DNA from 2 places in the Bradyrhizobium sp. SHOUNA76 genome. Region 2 is predicted to be linked to the other one. Evidence: riboswitches for the same ligand, from Rfam matches in the RefSeq annotation. Region 2 holds a riboswitch; the other holds the start of a gene.

Region 1 (14,960 bases), on a different contig from region 2:
CTATGATTGCGCCAAGCGCTCGATCGCGGGCTTCCCGTTCCGCTTCGAGGTCCAGTGCTCCGGCGCCAGCGTCGCCCTGGTCTCGCAGAATGCGAGCAAGACGCCATTCACGGCGAAGCTCGACAACATCCTGGTCGTCGCCCAGGTCTACGATCCCAAGCGCGTCATCGCCCAATTCTCCGCACCCGCGACCCTGACCGACGGCGTCACGCAAAACACCTTCGTGGTGAACTGGAGTAACGGTCGCGCCAGCGTGGCGGGCCTGCCGGCCGTGCCGGATCGCGCCTCCATCGTGTTCGACGATCCCACCCTCAACCGGCTCGACGGCAGCGTGCAGGTGCCGCTTGCGCGCGCCAAGCAGGTCGAGCTGCACGGTCGCCTCGCCGAGGGATCGCCGGCCGATCATCCTGTGATCGAGACCGTGCTCCATGTCGCGCAGGGCAGCATCCAGGGCGTTCACCCCCTGCTCGCCGAGCCGTTCGAGGCGGACACGCGCGCCAAGGTCACCGGCCTGTCCGACCTGACGCCAAAGCCCTGGCCGCAGCGCTTCCGCGAGATCCAGGCCGCCGGCGGCCATATCGAGATCGTCCAGTCGCGGATCCAGCAGGGCGAGATGATCGCGGTTGCGGCCGGCACGCTCGGCCTCTCCGCCAACGGCCGGCTCGACGGCGAATTGCAGATGACGGTGACGGGCCTCGAGCGCGTGATCCCGGCGCTCGGCATCGAGAAGATGCTGGAGGAGGGCGTGCCGCAGGCGACGCTCGACCGCGTCGCGCCGGGCGTGAAGTCGCAGGACCTCAACAACCTCTTCGGCGCGCTCGACCGCGCCGTGCCCGGCCTGGGGAAGGTCATCAAGCAGAACGCCAATGCCGGCGTTGCCGCCGGCATCAACTCGATCGGCACCGAGAGCACGCTGGAAGGCAAGAAAGCGAGAAGCTTCCCGCTCAAGTTCGTCGACGGCGCCGTGCTGCTCGGCCCGGTCAAGGTCGGCCAGATCCCGCCGCTGTATTGAAGACCTCTCGTCATTCCGGGTTCGACGCTGCGCGTCGCCCCGGAATGACGGGAAATGGGGAGGCGCCGCTACGGCTTCTTCAGCGCGCCGTGCTGCCGGCCGAAATCCGCCGCCGCCGAATCCTGGCCGATCTCGACGATGCCGCGGCGGATGGCGCGGGTGCGGGTGAAGTGGTCGAACAGCGCCTCGCCGTCGCCGCGGCGGATCGCGCGGGTGAGCTTGGCGAGGTCCTCGGTGAAGGTGCCGAGCATCTCCAGCACGGCCTCCTTGTTGGCGAGGAAGACGTCGCGCCACATCGTCGGGTCGGAGGCGGCGATGCGGGTGAAATCGCGAAAGCCGCCGGCGGAGAACTTGATGACCTCGGATTCCGTCACCTGCGCCAGCTCGTCCGCGGTGCCGACGATGGTGTAGGCGATCAGATGCGGCAGATGGCTGGTGATCGCGAGCACGAGATCGTGATGATCCGGCGTCATGACCTCGACCTTGGCGCCCATCGCCGCCCAGAACGCGCGCAGGCGATCGGTGGCCGCGGCGTCGACGCCTTCGGGCGGGGTGAGAATGCACCAGCGGTTGATGAAGAGCTCGGCGAAGCCTGAATCCGGACCCGAATGCTCGGTGCCCGCCACCGGATGCGCCGGCACGAAATGAACCGACTTCGGCAGATGCGGCGCCATGTCCCTGACGATCGCGCCCTTGACCGAGCCGACGTCGGAGATGACAGCGCCTGGCTTCAGGTGCGCGGCGATCTCCTGAGCCACAGGTCCGCAGGCGCCGACGGGAATGCAGAGGATGACGAGATCGGCATCCTTCACCGCTTCCGCATTGGTCGCCACGACCTGATCGACGATGCCGAGCTCCATCACCCGCGCGCGCGTCTTCTCCGAGCGCGCGGTTGTGACGATCTCGCCCGCCAGGCCCTGGAGCTTCGCAGCGCGCGCGATCGAGCCGCCGATCAGGCCGAAGCCGATCAGCGCGACACGCTGGAAGTGCGGATCCGCGCTCATTTGCCGGCCACGAAGTCGCGCAAGGCATCGACCACGAGGCGATTGGCTTCCTCGGTGCCGATGGTCATGCGCAGCGAATGCGGCAGGCCGTAGTTCTTCAACGCGCGCAGCACCAGGCCGCGCTTGGTGAGGAAGGCGTCGGCATCATCAGCGGTCTTGCCCTTGTCGGTCGGGAAGTGGATCAGCACGAAATTGGCGACGCTCGGCGTCACCTTCAGTCCGAGCTTGCCGATCTCCTCGGTGAGCCAGTTGCGCCAGGTCTCGGTGAACTGCTTCGACATCGCCTGGTGCGCAGTGTCCTCGATCGCGGCGACCGCGGCATACATCGCGGGTGTCGACACGTTGAAGGGACCGCGGATGCGGTTGACGGCGTCGATGATGTGCTCGGGACCGAACATCCAGCCGATGCGCAGCGCCGCGAGGCCGTGGATCTTCGAGAATGTGTGCGTCACCACCGTATTCTCGGTGGTGGCGACGAGCTCGATCCCCATCTCGTAATCGTTGCGCGAGACGTAATCGCAATAGGCGGCATCCAGCACCAGCAGCACGTGCGAGGGCAGGCCGGCGCGCAGCCGCTTGACCTCGTCGAACGGCACGTAGGTCCCGGTCGGATTGTTGGGGTTGGCGAGCCAGACCAGCTTGGTGCGCGGCGTCACGGCTTTCAGGATGGCGTCGACGTCGCAGGTGAGGTTGGTCTCCTGCGCGACGACATTCTTGGCACCGACCGCCATGGTCGCGATCGGGTAGACCAGGAAACCGTGCGTGGTCGAGATCGCCTCGTCGCCGTGGCTGAGATAGGTGTGGGCGAGCAGGTTGAGGATCTCGTCCGAGCCGGCGCCGCAGATGATGCGGTTGGGATCGAGCCCGAAGGAACGGCCGATCGCCTCGCGCAGCACGCGCGAGGTTCCTTCCGGATAGTCCTCCAGATGGTCCGCCACGCGCTTGAACGCCTCGATCGCCTTGGGCGAGGGCCCGAACGGCGTCTCGTTGGCCGAGAGCTTGAATACCTTGCGACCCGGCTCGGCGACCGGGCTCTTGCCGGGCGTGTAGGGCGCAATATCGAGAATGCCGGGATTCGGCACGGGGCGGGACATCTTCAACTCCGAAAATGGCGGGGCGTGGCGCGCGGTTTACGATTTCGCCCCGGTCGGGGGCACCGTATAGCGCGTTGCGTGGCTGCCGACGAGGGCCGTGGAGCGGACCGAGGCCCCCGCCTCGATCAGGGCAGCCCTGATTTTGTCGATGCTGGTCGCACCCGTGACCGAGACCAGCAGCGCCGCGCCGTCGAAGGCGGTGTCGGGCACCGCCACGATCTCGGCGAGCGGCGACAAGGCACGCGCGACCTCGGCGTTCCATCCCGAGACGCGCACACTGAAGGTCTCGACCTCCGTCACCAAAGCGCTGTCGGCGACGCGCGAGATTGCGAACACCGGCAGTGCGGCCGGATGGTCGGCGCGCTCGACGAAGGGCAGCCGCGCGATGATTTTTGGCGCGCCTTCTTGCTCGAGCGAGAGCCACCAGGGCGTGCGGCTTGAGGTCGCCGAAACCAGCGCCAGATCGCCCTTGGATTTCGCCACCGCCTCGACCGCGGCCTGCGCGCTGAAATGCGCGACGTAGGGCACCGTAAAACCAAAATGGAAGCGCGCGGAATCGCGCATCGCCGGCTCGCTCACCGAGATGTCGGCATGCACGGAGAACGGCGCCTGCACATAGGTGAAGGTCGAGATGATGACGCGCCAGATGCTCTCGACCGTGTCGAGCGGCAGGATGCCGCGATGGCGCTGCACGAGGTCGCGCATCATGGCGGCCTCACGCGCCGGGCGGAACGCGGAGCCGACCTCCTGGGTCTGCTTCACCTGGATCAGGCGGTCGATGATGTCGCCGCGCTGCATGAGGAGGCGATGCATGCCCTCATCGATCGCGTCGATCTCCTTGCGCAGTTCCTGCAGCGATGGTGGCGCGGGCGGGCGTTGGGACATGTCTTGGCTGTCGATCGTTTCGATTGGGGGATGCCCTGATTAGGCAGTCGGGGCGGTGAAAGCAAAGAGAAATCACGTCCTTTTCGGTCGACGCGACAGAGGCGAATTGAGCCGATCCGGGCCGCGACTTGACGAAAACCGCCCAAGACGGTAGCTTTTGCCCGTTCCGTGGTCATTTGAGCCGGCCGGCTTGCAGCCACGTTAAAAAACTCGCTAAACAGGCCGGGGACGCTTCCGATCCCGGCCGAACCTATCGTTCAGGCCGGGTTTTTCATGGCCTGATGCAAGTGGCGATCAAGCGTTTGATCGCAAACGAGGTCGATGGTCAGATGGGTGGCGTCAAATCGATACCGAGTCCTGCGATCAGCGCCGACGAGCGGTCGCACGAAGTGGATCATCCGAGCTCGCAGGTCGCGCATTTCGGCACCGAGCAGCCGCTGCGGCTCGATTGCGGGGTCGATCTCACCCCGTTCCAGATCGCCTACCAGACCTATGGCGAGCTCAACGCCGATCGCTCCAACGCCGTTCTGATCTGCCATGCGCTGACCGGCGATCAGCATGTCGCCAATGTGCATCCCGTCACCGGGAAGCCCGGCTGGTGGGAGACGCTGGTCGGCCCCGGCCGCCCGATTGATCCCAAGCACTACTTCATCATCTGCTCCAACGTGATTGGCGGCTGCATGGGGTCGACCGGGCCCGCGTCGATCAATCCGTCCACCGGCAAGGTCTGGGGCCTGGATTTCCCTGTCATCACCATCCCCGACATGGTGCGCGCGCAGGCGATGTTGATCGACCGGCTCGGCATCGACACGCTGTTTGCGGTCGTCGGCGGCTCGATGGGCGGCATGCAGGTGCTGCAATGGACCGCCGCCTATCCTGCCCGCGTGTTCTCTGCGCTGGCGATTGCCTGCTCGACGCGGCACTCCGCGCAGAACATCGCCTTCCACGAGCTCGGCCGCCAGGCCGTGATGGCCGATCCCGATTGGCATGGTGGCGGCTATGCCGATCACGGCATCCATCCGCATCGCGGGCTCGGGGTGGCGCGGATGGCGGCACACATCACCTATCTCTCGGACGCCGCGCTGCATCGCAAGTTCGGCCGGCGCATGCAGGACCGCGAGCTGCCGACCTTCTCGTTCGATGCGGATTTCCAGGTCGAGAGCTATCTGCGCTACCAGGGCTCCTCCTTCGTCGAGCGCTTCGACGCCAACTCCTACCTCTATCTGACGCGCGCGATGGACTATTTCGACATCGCCGCCGACCATGGCGGCGTGCTGGCGAAGGCGTTCGCCGATATCAAGACCCGCTTCTGCGTGGTCTCGTTCACCAGCGATTGGCTCTTCCCGACCTCGGAATCGCGCGCGCTGGTGCACGCGCTGAACGCCTCGAGCGCGCGGGTGTCGTTCGCCGAGATCGAGACCGATCGCGGGCATGACGCCTTCCTGCTCGACGTTCCCGAGTTCTTCGACATCTCCCGGGCCTTCCTGCAATCGGCAGGCAAGGCGCGTGGACTGAAGGGTAGCTAGCATGTCGGTGCAGGAAGTCTTGCCGCTGGGCGGCGTTACGACCGGGAAGTCCGGTGATTTTCGCGCCGATCATCGGCTGGTCGCCGAGATGGTCAGGCCGGGCTCGAAGGTGCTCGACGTCGGCTGCGGCGAGGGCGATCTGCTTCAGCTTCTGGAGACCCGCGGCATCGACGGCCGCGGCATCGAGCTGTCGCGTGAGGGCGTCAACCGCTGCGTGGCCAAGGGTCTTGCGGTGGTGCAGGGCGATGCCGACACCGACCTCGTCAATTATCCGGATGACGCCTTCGACTACGTGATCCTGTCGCAGACGCTGCAGGCAACGCGGCAGCCGAGGGTGGTGTTGGAGAATCTGCTGCGCATCGGCCGCCGCGCCATCGTCTCGTTCCCGAATTTCGGCTTCTGGAAGATGCGGCTCCAGCTTCTGATCGGCGGCCACATGCCCCGCACCGAGAATTTGCCGGCGACCTGGTACGACACCGCCAACATCCATTTCTGCACCATCAAGGATTTCGTGCAGCTCTGCGACGAGATCAACGTCAAGATGGAGCGCTCGGTCGCACTCGATCTCTACGGCCGCCCGGTGCCGCTGAACCTGCCGTGGTGGGTGTGGAACATGTTCGGCGAGCAGGGCGTGTTTTTGCTGAGCAGGGGCGGCGGGAAATCGTAGTTTCTCGTCATTGCGAGGAGCCCTTGCGACGAAGCAATCCAGACTGTTTCCACGGAGGTAGTCTGGATTGCTTCGCTGGCGCTCGCAATGACGGAGTAAGCGGCTATAGCGGTGCCTAATGCGCCGCCAGCGACCTCGGATCGCGCGCCGGCCAGCGGCCCACTTCCACCAGCGTCACGAACCGCTCGACGCTTTCGTTGAACAGCGCGGGCTCTTCGAGATTGAGCACGTGACCCGATTTCGGAAACATCGCCAGCCCCGCCGCGGGCAGATGCTTCTTCAGGAACAGGCTGGGCCCAACGCACGGATCGTCCTCGTCGCCGCAGATGATCAGCGCCGGCGTCGTCGCCTTCTTGATCGCATCCGTCATCGTGTAGATCGAGGGGCGGCCGCCCTGGAAGCCGCGCATCGTGCGCGCCGAACCCTTGGCGTCATGTCGTGCCAGCGCGGCGTAGAAATCGGCGTGCCCGCGCGGATCCTTCACCAGAAAGGGAATCCGGCTCGGCGCCTCGCGCGTGACTTTCGCGACCTCGGCGGAGCCCAGCGTCTCGAACTGCTCGGCATTTGCGCGGCATTGCTTGCGCCAAGCGTCGAGGTTCTCGAGTTCCGAGCCGGAGCCGACGCCGGCCAGCGTCATCGACAGCGCGCGTTGTGGCGCGTTCAATCCGATCTGGAGCGACGAGTAGGCGCCCATCGACAGGCCGACGAGATGTGCGCGCTCGATCTCGAGATGATCGAGCACCGCGAGCGCGTCGCTGTAGAAATGCGTGTAGCTGTAGACCTCGCCCTCGGGAACGTCCGACGGCGTGTAGCCGCGCGCCGAATAGGTGATGCAGCGATGGCCGCGCGACAAGTAGCGCATCTGCGGCTCCCAATTGGTGTAGTCGGCCGCGAATTCGTGCAGGAAGATGATCGGCGTGCCGCTGCCCGCTTCTTCGAAATAAAGACGGCACCTGTCCTCCGCGACGGCGTAAGGCATCGGGTTTTCTCCCTGAGGGTGTTGCGGCATTGGAATGCCGTTCTGCAGTTCACGCATGTGAGTTCTAACACCCGTTAACCTGCGCGCAAAATCTTTCAGAACGCGTCTTGATCTCGCCACATCAGGATTCTGATACGCAAAGCAGATGTCGGCCACCGCACGGGCCGATCGGGAAGTGGGGTGTCAACGAAGGATGAAGAATGTTTGAGTTGTTTGCGTCTCGCCTGTCGCGTTGTGTTGTCGCGCTGGCGATTTTCTTCGCGGCGGTTGCCTCGTTCATTTCTCCGGCCTCAGCGCGGCCGCATCATCGTCATAGCGCAGAGCGGCACGCTTACGTGCACCACGGCAGGCATCATCATTACCGCCACCATGCACGCAGCTCGCGCTTCGAGCGCGGCGCGGCGCAGTTGCAGGCGAGCGGATTCGGCAACGCTTTTGCCAGCTATGATCCGAACGCCAATAGCCCAGGCGTTGTCATGAGCGGCAATGGTGGAACGATCATTAGCGGCAGCGGTCGAATGGCCGCGAGCGGTAGCCGTCGAATGGCTATGCGCGGTGGCGGTAGCGATGGAATGGCCACGAGCGCGAACGGCGGCATCGCCGGTAGCGGCATGAGTAACGGCGGCTTCGGCGGTGGATCGGGCCTCGTCTCGGAGGCGCGCCGCTATGTCGGCAGCAATCCGACCGGGCGCGGCAGCCTGTGGTGCGCGCGCTTCATGAACATGGTGCTGCAGCACACCGGCCATCAGGGCACGGGATCCGACATGGCGAGCTCGTTCGCGCGTTACGGCACGCGCGTTTCCGGTCCGCAGGTCGGCGCAATCGCGGTGATGTCGCGCGGCGGCCGCGGCGGTCATGTCGGCATCATCACCGGCGTCGACGCGCAGGGCAATCCGATCATGATCTCCGGCAACAACGGCAATCGCGTCCGCGAGGCGCCGGTCTCGCGCGGTCGGATTTATGCGTATGTGATGCCGAACTAGCCATGGAGCCGTAGGGTGGGCAAAGGCGCGAAGCGCCGTGCCCACCAGCGGTGTGTCAGCATTCGAGAACGAAGTGGTGGGCACGCTTCGCTTTGCCCACCCTACGGCCGCTTAGATGAGCTTCGGCTCTTCCACCGCAACGGCATCGCCCACGCCGATCTCGCCACCTTCGATCACCTCGGCATAGATGCCGCAGTCCATGTGGCCGAGGTGGCGCGAGAGCGTGGGCGGGATTTCGAGATCGCGCTTGCCGGTCTCGGGATCGACATTGGTGGCAGGGCAGCGGACGATGCGCTTGACCACTTTCAGCCGGGCCTGCCCGATCGCCAGCGTCTGGCCGACGAGATCGAGCTCCGACCAGGCCGGCCAGCCCTTCACGTAGAGATTGGCGCGGAAGCGCAGCGGGTGAACCGCGGCGCCGCCCAGCATGGACTCGATGGCGCGGACACTGCCGAGATTGATGATGGAGACAACCTTGCGGGCGACATCGGAGAAGCTGTGGTCGCGGCCGGACAGCACCTTCGGAGGCCCCTTCAGCTCCCGCTGAAAGTTCTCCGTGAAGTAGCGCTCGATGGCAGCGCGCCCGGCTGCGGTCTCCAGGTCGCCGCTGGCGACGGTCTGGCCATCCCTGCGGATGGTCAACACATTGGTGGCGTCGTCGAACCGGCTGTCGAGCTCCGCGAGCCGCTCATTGCGCGCCAGCATCAGGAATTGGATTTTCGGCTTCCATTCGGGCGCATCAGGGTCGAACCCGCTCGGTCCGTTCTCGATGGCATAGCGGCGGTCCGCCGGTAGGGTTTGGCCGACCCGCAAAGGGGCGCGCGACAGGCGTTCCGGCGTCAGGCCCTTGATCGGGTAGCGGTAGAGGCCGGTGATCTCGGCAGTGTGGCTGGCTGTCATGCCGCTACTTAAGGGATTCGATCCGGACCCGCCAAGCTCGCGGATCAGCGCACGAAATTGTGAAGTCGCCTCTTTCGCATCCGCAGCCTGCTTCCCACATCTGCGTCAGGCCGGCGCAATGTCGGCAAAATACGACCGTTACCGGTTGAGAAACGTCAATGCGGTAATCGGAAACCCAATGAAGATGCCGTTTGGGGTGCCTTAGGGGCCCCGAGGGCAGGCCGAGGGACAGAAAAGATGAATATCGACAAATATACCGAACGCTCCAGGGGCTTCGTCCAGTCTGCGCAGTCGCTGGCGATGCGCGAGGGGCACCAGCAATTTTCCACCCTGCACGTGCTGAAGGTCCTGCTGGACGACAACGAGGGCCTGGCTTCCGGCCTGATCGATCGCGCCGGCGGCAATTCCCGCGCAATCCTGAAGGCGACCGAGGACGCCCTAAACAAGGTGCCGAAGGTCTCCGGCGGCGGTGCCGGGCAGATCTATCTGGCGCCCGAGCTCGCCCGCACTTTCGACGCGGCCGAAAAGGCCGGTGAGAAGGCCGGCGACAGCTTCGTCACCGTCGAGCGGCTGCTGCTCGGCCTCGCGCTGGAAAAGACCAGTGAGGCGGGCACGATCCTGAGCAAGGGCGGCGTCACCCCGCAAAACCTCAACGCGGCGATCGAGGCGCTGCGCAAGGGCCGCACGGCTGACAGCGCGACCGCCGAGAACGCCTATGACGCGCTGAAGAAATATGCCCGCGACCTGACCCAGGCTGCGCGCGACGGCAAGCTCGACCCGGTCATCGGCCGCGACGAGGAGATCCGCCGTACCATCCAGGTGCTCTCGCGCCGAACCAAGAACAACCCCGTCCTGATCGGTGAACCCGGCGTCGGCAAGACCGCCATCGCCGAAGGCCTCGCGCTGCGGATCGTCAATGGCGACGTGCCGGAGAGCCTGAAGGACAAGAAGCTGCTGTCGCTCGACCTCGGCGCGCTGATCGCCGGCGCGAAGTATCGCGGTGAGTTCGAGGAACGGCTGAAGGCCGTACTTCAGGAAGTGACCGGGAGCGAAGGCACTTTCATCCTGTTCATCGACGAGATGCATACGCTGATCGGCGCGGGCAAAGGCGACGGCGCGATGGACGCCTCCAACCTGCTCAAGCCGGCGCTCGCCCGCGGCGAGCTGCACTGCATCGGCGCGACCACGCTCGACGAGTACCAGAAGCACGTCGAGAAGGACGCGGCGCTGGCGCGGCGCTTCCAGCCGATCTTCGTCAGCGAGCCCTCGGTCGAGGACACCATCTCGATCCTGCGCGGCCTGAAGGACAAGTACGAGCAGCACCACGGCGTGCGGATCACCGATTCCGCGCTTGTGGCTGCGACGACGCTGTCCAACCGCTACATCACCGACCGCTTCCTGCCCGACAAGGCGATCGACCTGATGGACGAGGCCGCCGCGCGGCTGAAGATGCAGGTCGATTCCAAGCCGGAAGAGCTGGATTCGCTCGACCGCGAGATCATCCGGCTCAAGATCGAGCAGGAGGCCCTGAAGAAGGAAAGCGATCCCGGCTCCAAGACCCGGCTCCAGACCCTGGAGAAGGACCTCGCCGAGCTCGAGGAGAAGTCTGCGGCGCTGACGGCGCGCTGGAGCGCGGAGAAGAACAAGCTCTCCGATGCCCAGAAGCTGAAGTCCGAACTCGACGGCTTGCGTGTCGAGCTGGCCAATGCGCAGCGGCGCGGCGAATTCCAGAAGGCCGGCGAGCTGGCCTACGGCCGAATCCCCGAGCTCGAGAAGCAGCTTGGGGATATCGAGGCGCGCGAAGGCTCCGGCGAGATGATGGAGGAGGCGGTCACCGCCAACCACATCGCGCAGGTGGTCTCGCGCTGGACCGGTGTGCCCGTCGACAAGATGCTGGAGGGCGAGAAGGAGAAGCTCCTGAAGATGGAGGAGCAGCTCGGCACCCGCGTCGTCGGCCAGGCCGAGGCCGTGCGTGCGGTCGCAACCGCCGTGCGCCGTTCGCGCGCAGGCCTGCAGGACCCGAACCGTCCCACCGGCTCGTTCATGTTCTTAGGCCCCACCGGCGTCGGCAAGACCGAGCTGACCAAGGCGCTCGCGGAGTACCTGTTCAACGACGAGACCGCGATGGTCCGCCTCGACATGTCCGAATACATGGAGAAGCACTCGGTCTCGCGGCTGATCGGCGCGCCTCCGGGCTATGTCGGCTATGACGAGGGCGGTGCGCTCACCGAAGCGGTGCGGCGCCGGCCTTATCAGGTGGTGCTGTTCGACGAGATCGAGAAGGCGCATCCTGACGTCTTCAACGTCCTGTTGCAGGTGCTCGACGACGGCCGCCTGACCGACGGCCAAGGCCGTACCGTCGATTTCCGCAACACGCTGATCATCATGACCTCGAATCTCGGTTCGGAGTTCCTGGTGAACCAGCCGGAGGGCGAGGACACCTCGGCCGTGCGCGAGCAGGTGATGGGAATGGTGCGCGGGCATTTCCGCCCCGAATTCCTCAACCGCGTCGACGAGATCATTCTGTTCCACCGCTTGCAGCGGAGCGAGATGGGCCGGATCGTCGAGATCCAGTTCGCGCGGCTGCAGAAGCTCCTCACCGACCGCAAGATCGTGCTGAGCCTCGACGCTGCCGGTCGCGACTGGCTCGCCGCCAAGGGCTGGGATCCCGCCTACGGCGCAAGGCCGCTGAAGCGCGTGATCCAGCGCCATCTCCAGGATCCGCTCGCCGAGATGATCCTGGCCGGCGACGTCAGGGATGGCGATACGGTCGCGATCTCGTCCGAAGGCAACGTGCTGACCTTCAACGGCAAGGCACCGCAGACCGCCGAGATTGCGCAGTTCGAGGCGCCGGTGCCGAAGCGCAAGCTGAACTGAAGGACGGCGGTCAGTACCTGAAACGACAAGCCGCCCCGGAGAGGTCAGCCTCTCCGGGGCGGTTTGTTTTGCGGCTGGCCCGCTAAGTAACTGCGGATGCGAAGCCAGGCAGTTCGGGGCGTGTCAATCATCGCGGCGCAGCCTTACCGGAATATGCGCGCTACCTACAATTTTGACGCAATGCACGCAAAAGGGATGTTGTGCAAAAGATACACGGTACGCGCTTTAGCGCTCCGGGTGTGCGAATCTTCTTGAACAACCGGCCACGCCGTCGCCACAATCCTTACCGGGGAGTTAAGGGGGCGTGAGATGCGTGGCGTGGTGGCGTTGCGTCGACAGGGCATGGCAGTCGCCGTTTGTGTGTTGGCTGGCCTGCTCTTGTCGGGTTGCAAGACATTCGATGGACAGCCGGATCGACTGTATCCGGTCGCTACCGAAGTGGAGAGCGCGAAAACGGCTTTGGATGCCATGGCGCTGAGCTATAAGGACGCGACCAACGACGAGGACCGGAAGCGCCATCGCAACGAATATATAGCGCTCCGCATGTATATCATCGATGCTGAATTCACCAATTTCGAGAGTGCTCTGACAAGAGAGCGGGGGGAGTTCGGTTTTACGACAGCTTTGACGACACAGGCTCTGAGCACAGCCGGAGCGGTATTCACCCCTGCAAACACTGTCCGAACATTGAGCGCGCTTGCGGGAGGTGTGAACGCCACTCGAGGTTTTTATGATTCAGAGCTTCTGGTTAGCAAGACCATACAGATCATCCAGTCACAGATGGAAGCAAAGCGGGACGACGTTGCAGCCCGCATCATCAAGAAAGTTGACTATCCTCCGACCACCTATCCACTCGCCGCTGCGCTTCACGATCTCGAGGATTACTACCGTGCTGGAACGCTTACTGCAGGTCTGATCAAGGCGACGGCGGAAGCGGGAGACGCAGCATTAGAGGCGTCGGATAAAAAAACCGCTGCGATGGTGCTACAGGGCGGCACGTTCAACAGGAACGACCAGAATATGCAGCTCGTTCAACGTTATCTTTCTCCGGCCGATCCGAAGATTCTTACGGCTCGAACCGCGTTGTTGACCAAGTGTCTCGTGAGTGCTGGCTTCAATGCCCCTCCAGCAAACTATGCCGTCGATCCGAGCAGTACCGGCGTCAGGCTGATTATGATCAAGTGCGCCAGCGATGCGCGCGATCCCATGAAATGAACCAAGGGAGAATGTCGTATGGCTCTGTTTACCAGCCCCGCGGATTTCACAGAGGAAGACGAAGCGCAAAACAAGGTGGATCTGAAATCGCAGGTTACACTTTTTATCGGCCAGCCGACGTCGACGAAAATCGAAATCAGCAGGACCACCGAAGGTTATCACGCTGAATTTACGGGCGATAGCTCTCCGACGAGTCCGGGCACTGGAGTTGATCAGGCAACGACGGCGGCCTTTGCCGCCCTTGATGACGCCTCGAAGACCAAGATCACGATGGTGAAGCAATCGAATGGAAATTGGACTGTAACCAGTTGAGCATAAAGTAAGGAAAAATCGGCGTCCCATGCACGTGGCTGCCTAACTGGGACGCCGTGTGGGAGTTCTGCGGCGGCCGATCCGTCGGCGGTCGCTACTTCTTCGTGACCTTGTAAATCGCGTTCTCCACGTCCGAGGTCACGTAGATCACCCCCGTGCCGCCAACCGCGACGCCGGTCGGAATATGTGTCGGCAGTCCGCCGGGCGCGCCCACGAGGCCGATCGGGAGATTGGCCGCGATCTCGGTGATCTTGCCGCTCTCCGGTTCGATCTCGATCAGCCGCTTGGCGCCGACCTCGGCCACGATCAGCTTGCCGTCGCTCCCGCGTGCGATGCCCTCCGGCATTTTCAGCGCCTTGGCGAGCACGGTCTTTTCGCCGTTGCTGTCGATCCTGGATACGATGCCTGCAAAGGCTTCGGTGACGTAGACCTCGTCAGCCTTCCCGCCGACGAGGCCGACCGGGCCCTCGAGGTCGCCGATCAGCGTGGTGCGATCCTTGCCGTGCTCGCCCTCGACGCGCACCTTGACCAGTGACTTGGTGCCGAGCTCGGCCACCAAAATGGTGCCGTCCGCGAGCACGATCGCATCGTGCGGCGCCTTGAAGCCGTGCAGCATGTCGCGCGTTGCGCCGGTCTTGCCGTCGATCACCTGCACGGTGCCGGTGAACCAGCTCGACAGCACCACATCGTTGCCCCTCGCCGTCGCGCTCATCGGGTATTCGAGCGCGGTGCCGGCGGCGTGCATGCGCGCCTTCTCGGTGACCTCGCCGGTCGCGCCGTCCACCGTGCGATAGGCGAACACGTCGGCGACGTGGATGGTATCCTTGCCGTTCTCCGAGGTGACGCCGATGCCGCCGGGCAGGGCGAGCTTGCCGATGATGACCTGCTTCGCCTGGCCGGTCGCGGGATCGATCTCCTGGATGCCGTTGTCGGCCATGTTGGAAACGTAGATGCGGTCCTTGTCGTCGATCGCGAGATTGTCCAGCGACGGCTTCAGCTGCGCGACCATGGTCTTGACGCCCGATTTGGGGTCGACCCGGACCAGCTGGCCAAGCGCGGTATCGACGACCCAGAGATCGCCCTTGGAATCGAAATTCACCGCGGCCGGGACCTTGAAGCCGTCGGCGACGACGGTCAGCTCGGCCTTGTCGACGTCGACTTTGGCGACCTGTCCCTTGAACCAGAGCGGACCGTAGAGCTTGTCGTCGGGACCGAACTCGAAGCCGTTGAGGCCGCCCATCTTCTCCATGATCTGGCGCGGTGGTTTGACGCCCTCAACGTCGATCTCATAGAGCGTGTCGCCGAGGAAAACGGTGGTGGCGTAGAGCCTGCCGTCCTTGCGGAAGGCGAGCGAGTTGATGCCGGGAAGGCCGCTGGCGAGCTTCTTGATCGGGCCGTCGCCCTTGCGCGAATAGAGATCGCCGGCGAGGAAACCGGTCCAGGCCATGGTGCCATCAGGCGCGAATGCGATGTCGTCGGCCATTCCGATCGGAGCCGGGATTGCAA
Region 2 (9,830 bases):
CGTCGCTGAGCTCCGCCACGTCGGCATCTTTCCCCGCTTCGAGGTGATGCGTGACTGGCACGAGAACCAATCGATTCCGGTCGAGAGCTTCGTGATCGCCGACGGCCTGCACATGAACGATTGGGGCTATGCCTGCTTCGCCCAGCTGCTCGGCGACGACATCATCCGCTCCGTCGGCCAGATCAAGCTCGGAGTGAACGCGCCGGCGGACGTGCGGACCTATCGGCCGATGTAACTGGAAGCGAATGGGGAATTGCGAATAGCGAATGGGGATTTCCATTCGCCATTCGCTACTCGCCCCTCAGGCCTTCTCCAGCGCCGCCGTCAGATCCTCGATCAGATCATCCGCATGCTCGAGTCCCGCGGAGAAGCGGATGAAGCCTTCGCCGATGCCGAGGGCGGCGCGGTCTTCGGGCTTCAGGCGCTGATGCGTCGTGGTCGCCGGATGCGTGACGAGGCTCTTGGCGTCGCCGAGATTGTTCGAGATCCTCGCAAGCTTGAGCTCGTTGAGCACGCGGAACGCAGCCTGCTTGCCGCCCTTGACCTCGAAGCCGACCAGGGTCGAGCCGCCGCGCATCTGCTTCTTCACCAGCGCCGCCTGCGGATGATCGGCGCGGCCGGGATAAACCAGCCGTGCGATCTTCGGATGGCTCGCCAGCACCTCGGCGATCCGTGCCGCGGTATCCGTCTGCGCGCGCACGCGCACGCCGAGCGTCTCCAGGCCCTTGAGCAGGACCCAGGCGTTGAACGGCGAGATCGACGGGCCGGTCTGGCGCATGAAATTGTGGATGTGCTCGGCGATGAAGGCTTCCGAGGACAGGATGACGCCGCCGAGGCAGCGGCCCTGGCCGTCGATATGCTTGGTCGCGGAATAGACCACGACGTCGGCGCCGAGTGCGAGCGGGCTCTGCCAGATGGGGGTTGCGAACACGTTGTCGACGATGAGCCGCGCGCCGCCCTTGTGCGCGATCTCTGCGATGCCGGGAATGTCGAGCACATCGAGCGTCGGGTTAGTCGGGCTCTCCAGGAAGAACGTCTTGGTGTTCGGCCGCACCGCGCGCTGCCACTGGTCGAGGTCGAGCCCGTCGACCAGCGTGGTCTCGATGCCGTAGCGCGGCAAGAGGTCCTGCACGACGTAGAGGCACGAGCCGAACAGCGCCCGCGAGGCCACGACGTGATCGCCGGCCTTGAGCGGCGCCAGGATCGCGGTCGTCACCGCGGCCATGCCTGTTGCCGCCGAGCGGGCCGCCTCGGCGCCCTCGAGCTCGATCATGCGGCGCTCGAACATCGCGATGGTCGGGTTGGAGTAGCGCGAATAGATGAAGCCCGGATCCTCGCCCTTGAACCGCGCCTCGCACTCCTCGGCGCTGTTGTAGACGTAGCCCTGGGTCAGGAACAGCGACTCCGACGTCTCGCCATATTGCGAGCGCAGGGTGCCGGAATGGACCAGGCGGGTTTCGGGACGGTAGTTGGTGGTCGACTTCGACATAGGTACCTCCGACATGACCGCCTCGTCGAAAACGGTCACAAAAAAACCGGCCTGGATATCTCCACGGGCCGGGATCACAGAGGTCCCCGGCCTGTTTAGCGACTTATTTAACGTGGCTGCAAGCCGGCCGGCTCAAATCACCACGGGATAAGTGATGCTCATATTCCGCAATGCCCTTTCCGTCAAGGCGTCCATCGGATAGCCGTAAAAGGCTTGTATTTTCCGCATGTCCGGATGCATTTGACCCCTGATGAGGATCCCCGGTTGACGTTTACGGTCGCGCCAGACGCCAATGGTATCCTGCCCGACCGCATGATCGCGGCGATGGCGGACGCGGGGCTTATCCTGCCCGCCTACGACTTCGTCGAGAGCCAGATCCAGCCGGCGAGCCTCGACTTGCGTCTCGGCGACATCGCTTACCGCGTCCGCGCCAGCTTCCTGCCCGGTCCCGGAGCCACGGTGGCCGAGCGCATCGACGAATTGAAGCTGCACGAGTTCAGCCTCGCCGACGGCGCGGTGCTGGAGACGAACTGCGTCTATATCGTGCCGCTGCTGGAGAGCCTCGCGCTGCCGCCGGAGATCGTCGCGGCCGCGAACCCGAAGAGCTCCACCGGCCGGCTCGACGTCTTCACCCGCGTGATCGCCGACGGCACCCGCCGCTTCGACATGATCGGCGCCGGTTATCACGGCCCGCTCTATGCCGAGATCAGCCCGAAGACGTTTCCGGTGCTGGTCAGCGAGGGCTCGCGCCTGAGCCAGGTGCGCTTCCGCACCGGTGACGCCATCCTCAACGCCGACGAGCTCGATGGCTTGCATGCCGCCGAGCGCCTCGTCGACATCGACGATGCCGATCTGTCCGGCGGCGTCGCCGTCTCCGTCGACCTGTCCGGTGAGAGAGCGAACGGCTTCGTCGGCTATCGCGCCAAGCGCCACACCGGCGTCGTCGACGTCGATCGTCGCTCCGGGTACTCGGTCGAGGACTTCTGGGAGCCCATCTCGGCGCGTCCCGACGGCAGCCTGATCCTCGATCCCGGCGAGTTCTATATCCTTGCCTCGAAGGAAGCCGTGCAGGTGCCGCCCGATTACGCCGCGGAGATGGTGCCGTTCGATCCCTTGGTCGGCGAATTCCGCGTGCACTATGCCGGATTCTTCGATCCCGGCTTCGGCTATGCCGGCGCCGGCGGATTGGGATCGCGTGCTGTGCTCGAAGTGCGCTCGCGCGAAGTGCCGTTCATTCTCGAGCACGGCCAGATCGTCGGCCGGCTCGTCTACGAGAAGATGCTGGCGCGCCCCGACGCGATGTACGGCCAGCGCATCGGTTCCAATTACCAGGCTCAAGGCCTCAAACTATCGAAGCATTTCCGGGTGTAGCGGCACATTCTACTGTCATGCCCCGGCTCGACCGGGGCATCCAGTACGCCGCGGCTTATCGGATCAATCACCACGGCCTCTGGAATACTGGATCGCCCGATCAAGTCGGGCGATGACATCGGTGTGTCAGGGTGCGAAGTGAAATCCGGGCTACGAGGTGACCAGATGAGCAATCAATCCGAGCTCGACGCAAAGATCGCCGAAGACGTCGCGGACGCGCTGATCTATTCGGATCGCTCCGGCACGATCATGCGCTGGAACCGTGCGGCGACGGCGCTGTTCGGCTTCTCCGCTGCGGAAGCGCTCGGCCAGAACCTGGACCTGATCATTCCCGAACATCTGCGCGCTGCGCACTGGAAGGGCTTCGAGGCCGCGCTCGCCAGCGGCACGATGAAGCTTGCGGGCAAGCCGACGCTGACCCGCGCGCAGCACAAGAGCGGACGCAAGCTCTACATCGAGATGACCTTCGCGCTGGTGCGCGATTCCGGCGGCAACGTTCTGGGATCTGTGGCGATGGCGCGCGACGTCACCGAACGGGTCGAGCGAGAGCGCGGCGCCAAGACGGCACCGCCGCAAACTTCGTGATGCGGAATTGGCGGGCGGTCGCGCAGGGCGCCCTGCTTGGACGTCATGTTGCTTGCCAGAAGGTGCGGTGACACACTCGATCAAAACAACGATCGGGAGCGAACATGACCGCGGCATCGGACCTCGCGCAGGAAGCTCAATGGAAGCGCTGGCGCGCGGTCGCGGACCTCTACCATGCCTACTTCACCGGCCTCATCCTCACCGTCGTCACGCGGCGCGGACCTGCGGATGCCGCCGAGTTCGTCTTCCGCGTATTTCGCCGCCAGCAGCAGGAGCGCTTCCTGCCGGGCTTGCAAAAGCTCGGCCTCAGTCGCCTGCCGCCGGCGGTGGCGGCCGCGCAATATCACTACCTCTCCAACTGGATCGGCGGCGTGCATGTCGAATACATGTATGAGAGCGACACCAAGGCCTGGATCCGCTATCCGCCGCCGCGCTGGATCTGGAAGGGCACGGCGATCTGCGGCGTCCCGGGCGAGGTTTCCCGCGCGATGCTGCGCGGCTGGCACGCGAATAATGGCGTCGCCCTCGGCGATCTCCGTCTTGGCTTCGTCTGCACCAAGCAGAGCGTCGATGGCCAGGACGGGCTCGAAGGCTACTATCATCAATACGACCATCCGCTAGAACTCGATCAGCGCCTGGTGTTCGCGCGGCATCTGGAAGCGCCATTGTTTGACGCCAAGACCGCGCCGGCGCTGCCGGTCGCCAGTTGGCCGAAGCCGCGTCTGGAGAAAGCCTATCGCAACTACGCGATGGAATATGTGCGCACCGCCGCGCCCGTGATGGTGCAGCTGTTCGGCCCGGAAGACGCCGGCTATCTGCTGCACCTCACCGGCAAGCTGATCGGCATGCAATACTTTGACGAAGTCGCAGCCGCGCTGGCGATGAGCCGCGGCGGGGCAGGCGAGTTCGCATCGTTCCTGGGCGCGCTGTTCGCCGCGCAGGACGACGCGACGGAGACCGCGCAATCCGAAGGCAGCTTCGAAATCCGCCAGCAGAGCTGGAAACTGATGGATGACGTCACGGACTATCACCCCGCCTGCGCCAGGGTGCTGGAGGGATTGTTCGAAGGCCTGGCTGCGGGATGCGGGCGGCATATCGGCGTGCATCTGCGCCCATCCGCAGGCGGCCGCCCGCCGCTGGTGTGGACGATCGAATAGCTCCACCCATCGAAATGCGCTGCCGCAGGGCACGCCTGCATCTGGCGCAGGAGCAATCGCTCCGCGCCGTGCTAACAAGCTCTCAACGCGCCCTGCGCGCGAAGAAATTTATTGTCACACCTACGCATTGCCGCGCCGCAAAGAGCGCTCATGCCCCGGAGAGGATATGTCCGACATCGCCGAAATCCCGGTCGATGAGCAAGAGCGTCCGCTGCCGCCGCCTCCGCAGCCGATGCGAAGCGCGCTGACCGACGGGCCGATCCTGCGCACGCTGCTCGGCCTCGCCTGGCCCAACGTGATCGCACTGTCGGCCGGCACCTGCACGGTGATCGCGGAGACCTCCTATATCGGCCGGCTCGGCGTCGAGGCGCTGGCGGCGATGGCGCTGGTGTTTCCGACCGTGATCCTGACCATGACGATGTCGGGCGGCGCCATGGGCGGTGCGGTGGCTTCCGCCATTGCTCGCGCGCTCGGTGCAGGCGATCGCGAACGGGCCGGCACGCTTGCCGCGCACGCAATGCTGATCGGAATCGGCTTCGGCGTCGTCTTCATGCTGGGCATGTTGATCTTCGGGCCCCGGGTGCTCGAAATGCTCGGCGGCCGCGGCGATGTGCTGACCCATGCGGTTGCGTATACGCAGGTGTTTTTCGGCGGCGCCGTGCTGCCCTGGCTGCTCAACACCATGGCCGGCGTGCTGCGCGGCACCGGCAACATGAAGCTGCCGTCGTTCCTGATCCTCAACTCCGCGGCGTGGCAGATCGTGCTCGGCGGCACGCTCGGTCTCGGCCTCGGACCGGTGCCGCAGTTCGGCATGCGCGGCGTCGCGGCCGGCGCGCTGATCGCCTATTCCATGAACATCTGCATCATGGGCTGGTACCTGTTCTCCGGCCGCGCGCGTGTCACGCCGAAGCTGCGCGGCCTGCGCATCCAATGGGTAATGTTGTTCGACATCCTCAAGGTCGGCGCCATCGCCTGCTTCTCGCCGCTGCAATCGGTGCTCACGATCTCGATCTTCACCCACATGCTGGCGACGTTCGGCACCGCGATCCTCGCCGGCTACGGCATCGGCGCGCGCCTCGAATTTCTGCTGACCTCGATCGCGTTCTCGTTTGGCATCGCCTGCGTGCCGATGGTCGGGATGGCGATCGGCGCGGGCAACATCGCGCGGGCCCGGCGCGTCGCCTGGATCGCCAGTGCAGCTGCCTTCGTCGCCGTCGGCGCGCCGGCCTGCGTCGTTGCGATGTTCCCCGATCTCTGGATCAACATCTTCACCGACAGCGCGGCCGTGCGCGCGGCAAGCCATCAATATCTCTCGACGGTCGGACCGTTCTACGCGTTTTTCGGCATTGCCACGACGATGTATTTCTCGTCGCAGGGCGCCGCCAAGGTGATCGGGCCGGTGCTGGCGCAGACGGCGCGGCTGATCTACATCTCCGCCGTCGGCTGGTGGCTGTCGACCCATGAAGCCACCGCGCAGAGTTTTTTCTGGCTGGCTGCGAGCTCGATGGTCGTGCTCGGCCTGCTCTCATCCTCCAGCGTCTTGCTGACGCGCTGGGGACCGCGCGCGAGCAAGGCTGCGATCAGACCAGCTCTGTCCGGCGCCGCCGATTAGCGATGCCTGTGGCGGCGATGGCCGCCGCCGCCGACATTGGCGAGCCGCATCAGCTGCGGGATCATCGCCATCATGTCGCCGCCACCGGCACCACCGAGCATGCCCATGATGTCGCCGCCGCCCATGCCGCCGAGCCCGGTCGGCATATAAGCGCCTCCGCCCATCGGCGTGTAGCCGCCGTAATTCGGCGCGCCGAAGCCGCCGCCGAGAGTGCCGCCGCCGAGCCCATTGAGACCGCCGCCGCCCATCATGCCTCCGAGCCCACCGCCGCCATTCTCCATCATGCGGCTCATCATCGGGCCCATGGTCTGCATCATCATGGCGAAGCGGCGCTTGCCCATCTTCGCCTTCATCATCTCAAGCATCGGCGCCATCTGGGTCATCATGTCCTCGCCGCCGGTGCCGCCTCCACCGCCGAACCCTGCAAGCTGCGCCTTCGCCGGCGTGCTCGCGACGGAAAACAGCAGCAGCACAGCCGCCGCCTGGCAGATCACCTTGTCCGCACCTCTCATGGCATGCTCCTCGCGTGCGCAGCGCCGCCGGGAGAGCGGAGCCAACCGGACGCACGCGGGCATGATTGCTGACGGCGAGGGCGGAGCTCTGTGAGAAAATTCACAGAGGCGGATCAGCCTGCGGGCGGAAACGCCCGGTGTATCGCCACCACGGCCTCCTTGGTCTGCCCCTGAACGTAGGGCGCAAGCTCGTTCGGCAGCATGTCGATGGTCCAGACCAGGCGGCATCGCGTCTCACCGTCGGCAATCACCTGCACCGAGGCGCTGTAGTGCTTCAGTCGCTCGTTGTTGATGGCGTAGACGAGGCGCTGCCGCGCATCGTCGCAATCGACCAGCACCTCGCGGGCCACCGACCCGTTGGCGAAGGTGACGATGCGCGCATCGCCCTCGAGCGTGCAGGCCGTGACGAATCCGGGCGCCAGCCGCTGATGCAGCGCGCCGAAGTCGCGCACCGCGTCCCAGACGTCGCGCGCCGGGGCGTTGATGAGGATGTCGTTGTGGATGGAGGCCATGGGAGTTTCCTCAAATGCAGTCTTGTAGGGTGGGCAAAGGCGCGTAGCGCCGTGCCCACCATTTGGATCGATGCGGGCGGTCGGTGGGCACGCTTCGCTTTGCCCACCCTACAAGGTCTCGTGAACGGCTGACGGCTCAGCTACAAACCGCCTCGACATTGTTGCCGTCGGGGTCGATCAAAAACGCCGCGTAATAGGTCGGGCTGTAATCCTTGCGCGGACCCGCACCGCCATTGTCGCGGCCGCCGCTGTTCAGGCCTTCGCTGTGAAATGCCTTCACTGCGTCATGGTCCTTGGCACGAAACGCAATGTGCGCGCCGTCGGCGTTACGGCCCTTGTTCAGGTGTAGCCACAGCGCCGGCTCGCCCTTGGGGCCGAAGCCGGCATAACCGTCGCCGCTGGAGCACAGGACGTAGCCGAGCGGCGCCAGCACCGCGGTGTAGAAGCGCGTCGCGGCGTCGAGATCGGCAACGCGAAGTCCGATGTGGTCGTACATGTTCGTCTCCATTTGCAAAGCGCGCCGTGAATGGCGCGCGCCGGAGACGAAGCTAGTCGGGGAAGGGCGGGCGGCTCTTGGAGAATCTTGCGCTCGGAACCCGGCTAGTTCGCCGGCGCCTCCGATTGCCACCGGATCACCCGCTTCAGGTGAGAGACCTGAACCCACATGTTCGTTCCAATCACACTGACCGTTGCGACGATCAGCGCCGTGAGCTTTTGCGGGTCATGAAGGGCGAGAACGAGCAGGAACGCGGACAGGGCCGCCGTCACGCCGAAGCTGAACCAGAGCCCGATCAGGCGCGGTGCGAACCAGGCCGGCTGACCGTCAGTGCCCCATTGCATCGGAATCCTGCGCGAGGTGATCTGGCGGCCATAATAGACGGCGCAGCCGGCGATGAAGGCAAGACCGACGGCAAGCGCGATCAGTGTGGCGCCAATCACCTCACTCGGGGCACTGTTCATCTGCCGGCTCGCCGCCTCGAACGGACGTTGATTCGCCCTTTGGTTGTACTATCGCGCAACGTACCGCGAGCGCCAGTGCGTCGCGCCTGTCTGGTCAACAGACGGTTACCTGCGATGCGGGCCGACCTGTCTCAGTTGAGGACGAGACGTTCGGCGAAGATCCCGCGCTCCCCCTTCGAGGCCTGGCGAAATTTGGTCGGCGACACGCCGGCGGCGCGGTGGAAGGTGCGAACGAAGTTGGAGAGATCGCCGAAGCCGACGTCATAGGCGACATCGGTGACCGCGATGTCGTCGTCAGCGAGCAGCCGTGCCGCGTGCCGCAGCCGCGAGCGCACGAGATATTGATGCGGGGTGACGCCGAGCACGCTCGAGAACAGTCGCAGGAAGTGAAACGGGCTGAGCCTCGCCTGCTTTGCCGCCTGTTCGAGATCGACCTCGGCATGCGAGTTGTCGTCGATCCACAGCGCGGCCTCGACTGCGCGGCGGCGGTCGCGCGCATTGGGCGTGGCCGGCTTGCGCGCCGTGCCCGAGACCCCATCGACGAAGCGGCCGGCCAGGATCGGGCCGACCTCGTCGAGGCCGATGTCGCTGTTGCCATCTGCCGCCGTCTGGGCGAGCTCGCCCAGCACCATCAATTCGGGCAGCGGCGGCGTGGCGCCGACCCGCCAGATCTCGCGCCGCCCACCGAGTGCATCGACCATGTCCTCGCTGAGGAAGAACCCCAGGCAGACATCGCCGCTGACATGCTCATGCGTGCAGGTGTATTCCTCGCCGGGCGCGCCGACCAGCATCGAGCCCGCCACCAGCTCGAAGAATCCGGCGCGGCAACGGCAGCCAAAGCTGCCCGAGCGGACATAGGCGATGGAATGCCCGGTGCGGCATTCGGCAAACGGCGTATCGTCTGGTCCCGCATCGCAGCGAAACTCGAAGGCCGTGATCGATTGTGACGTCAGCAGCGCGGTCGCGTCCATCCCGCCTATCTAGGCATGATCCGGACAAGTGTGTAGCGGTTGTCCGACAAGATCATGCCCAAAAAACAAAGCCCAAAAAACAAAGCTAAGGTGCGATCAGATCGCGCCTTAGCCAGGCGCGCGCGGCGGAGCAACGGGCAGCAGCACCTCGAACAGCGTCTTGCTGGCGACGGGATGGGCGCCCTCCAGCGCCAGCAGCCGCCGCTTGGAGATCACCCCGCCGTAAGGCGACAGCCGGTCGGTGTAATTGCCGGCCTCCAGCACCCGGTGGCAGGGCACGACCAGCATGTAGGGATTTTTTGCGATCGCCTGCGCCACCGAATGCGCCGCGCCCGAGGCGCCCAGCGCCCTGGCGACCTCATGATAGGTACGCGTTTCCCCGCGCGGAATCGAGCAGGTGAACTCATAGACGCGCCGATTGAAGCCGGGCACGCCGCCGGCATCCAGGCTGACGTCGGAAAAATCGGGATCGCGGCCTTGCAGCAGGCCCACGATGCCCTCGATCGCAAGCTCGGCATTTTCGGACGGCCGCTGCTCGCGCGCCTCGGGATGGATTTGAAAAATCCGGCGGCGGGTGTCGATCTCCCGCGCCTCCGGCAATTGCACGGCGACCACGCCGGTGCTGCTCCAGATGATGCCGCAGCGCCCGATTGCCGTGTCG

The links. Region 2 has a riboswitch for S-adenosylmethionine ahead of MOV74_RS18980 (O-succinylhomoserine sulfhydrylase). Riboswitches for the same ligand answer to the same signal wherever they lie in the genome.
Region 1: linked by a shared signal. The riboswitch ahead of MOV74_RS12250 (homoserine O-acetyltransferase) and the one ahead of MOV74_RS18980 (O-succinylhomoserine sulfhydrylase) in region 2 are both predicted to bind S-adenosylmethionine.

What each region holds. Positions count from the first base shown of each region.
Region 1 is NZ_JALBHA010000079.1:2,161-17,120, reverse strand. It holds gene MOV74_RS12270 (DUF2125 domain-containing protein) at 1-1,012, shown strand, start outside; gene MOV74_RS12265 (prephenate/arogenate dehydrogenase family protein) at 1,081-2,016, opposite strand; gene hisC (histidinol-phosphate transaminase) at 2,013-3,110, opposite strand; gene MOV74_RS12255 (chorismate mutase) at 3,147-3,995, opposite strand; SAM riboswitch at 4,154-4,233, shown strand; gene MOV74_RS12250 (homoserine O-acetyltransferase) at 4,325-5,521, shown strand; gene metW (methionine biosynthesis protein MetW) at 5,523-6,188, shown strand; gene MOV74_RS12240 (alpha/beta fold hydrolase) at 6,304-7,167, opposite strand; gene MOV74_RS12235 (TIGR02594 family protein) at 7,368-8,150, shown strand; gene MOV74_RS12230 (MOSC domain-containing protein) at 8,262-9,050, opposite strand; gene clpB (ATP-dependent chaperone ClpB) at 9,288-11,927, shown strand; gene MOV74_RS12220 (hypothetical protein) at 12,237-13,142, shown strand; gene MOV74_RS12215 (hypothetical protein) at 13,161-13,454, shown strand; gene MOV74_RS12210 (hypothetical protein) at 13,549-14,960, opposite strand, start outside.
Region 2 is NZ_JALBHA010000172.1:1,027-10,856, reverse strand. It holds partial or broken gene MOV74_RS18985 (SGNH/GDSL hydrolase family protein) at 1-235, shown strand, start outside; gene MOV74_RS18980 (O-succinylhomoserine sulfhydrylase) at 302-1,489, opposite strand; SAM riboswitch at 1,564-1,643, opposite strand; gene MOV74_RS18975 (2'-deoxycytidine 5'-triphosphate deaminase) at 1,724-2,860, shown strand; gene MOV74_RS18970 (PAS domain S-box protein) at 3,026-3,445, shown strand; gene MOV74_RS18965 (hypothetical protein) at 3,550-4,602, shown strand; gene MOV74_RS18960 (MATE family efflux transporter) at 4,769-6,214, shown strand; gene MOV74_RS18955 (hypothetical protein) at 6,211-6,726, opposite strand; gene MOV74_RS18950 (SRPBCC family protein) at 6,840-7,238, opposite strand; gene MOV74_RS18945 (VOC family protein) at 7,375-7,734, opposite strand; gene MOV74_RS18940 (hypothetical protein) at 7,839-8,198, opposite strand; gene MOV74_RS18935 (helix-turn-helix transcriptional regulator) at 8,330-9,169, opposite strand; gene MOV74_RS18930 (methylated-DNA--[protein]-cysteine S-methyltransferase) at 9,278-9,830, opposite strand, start outside.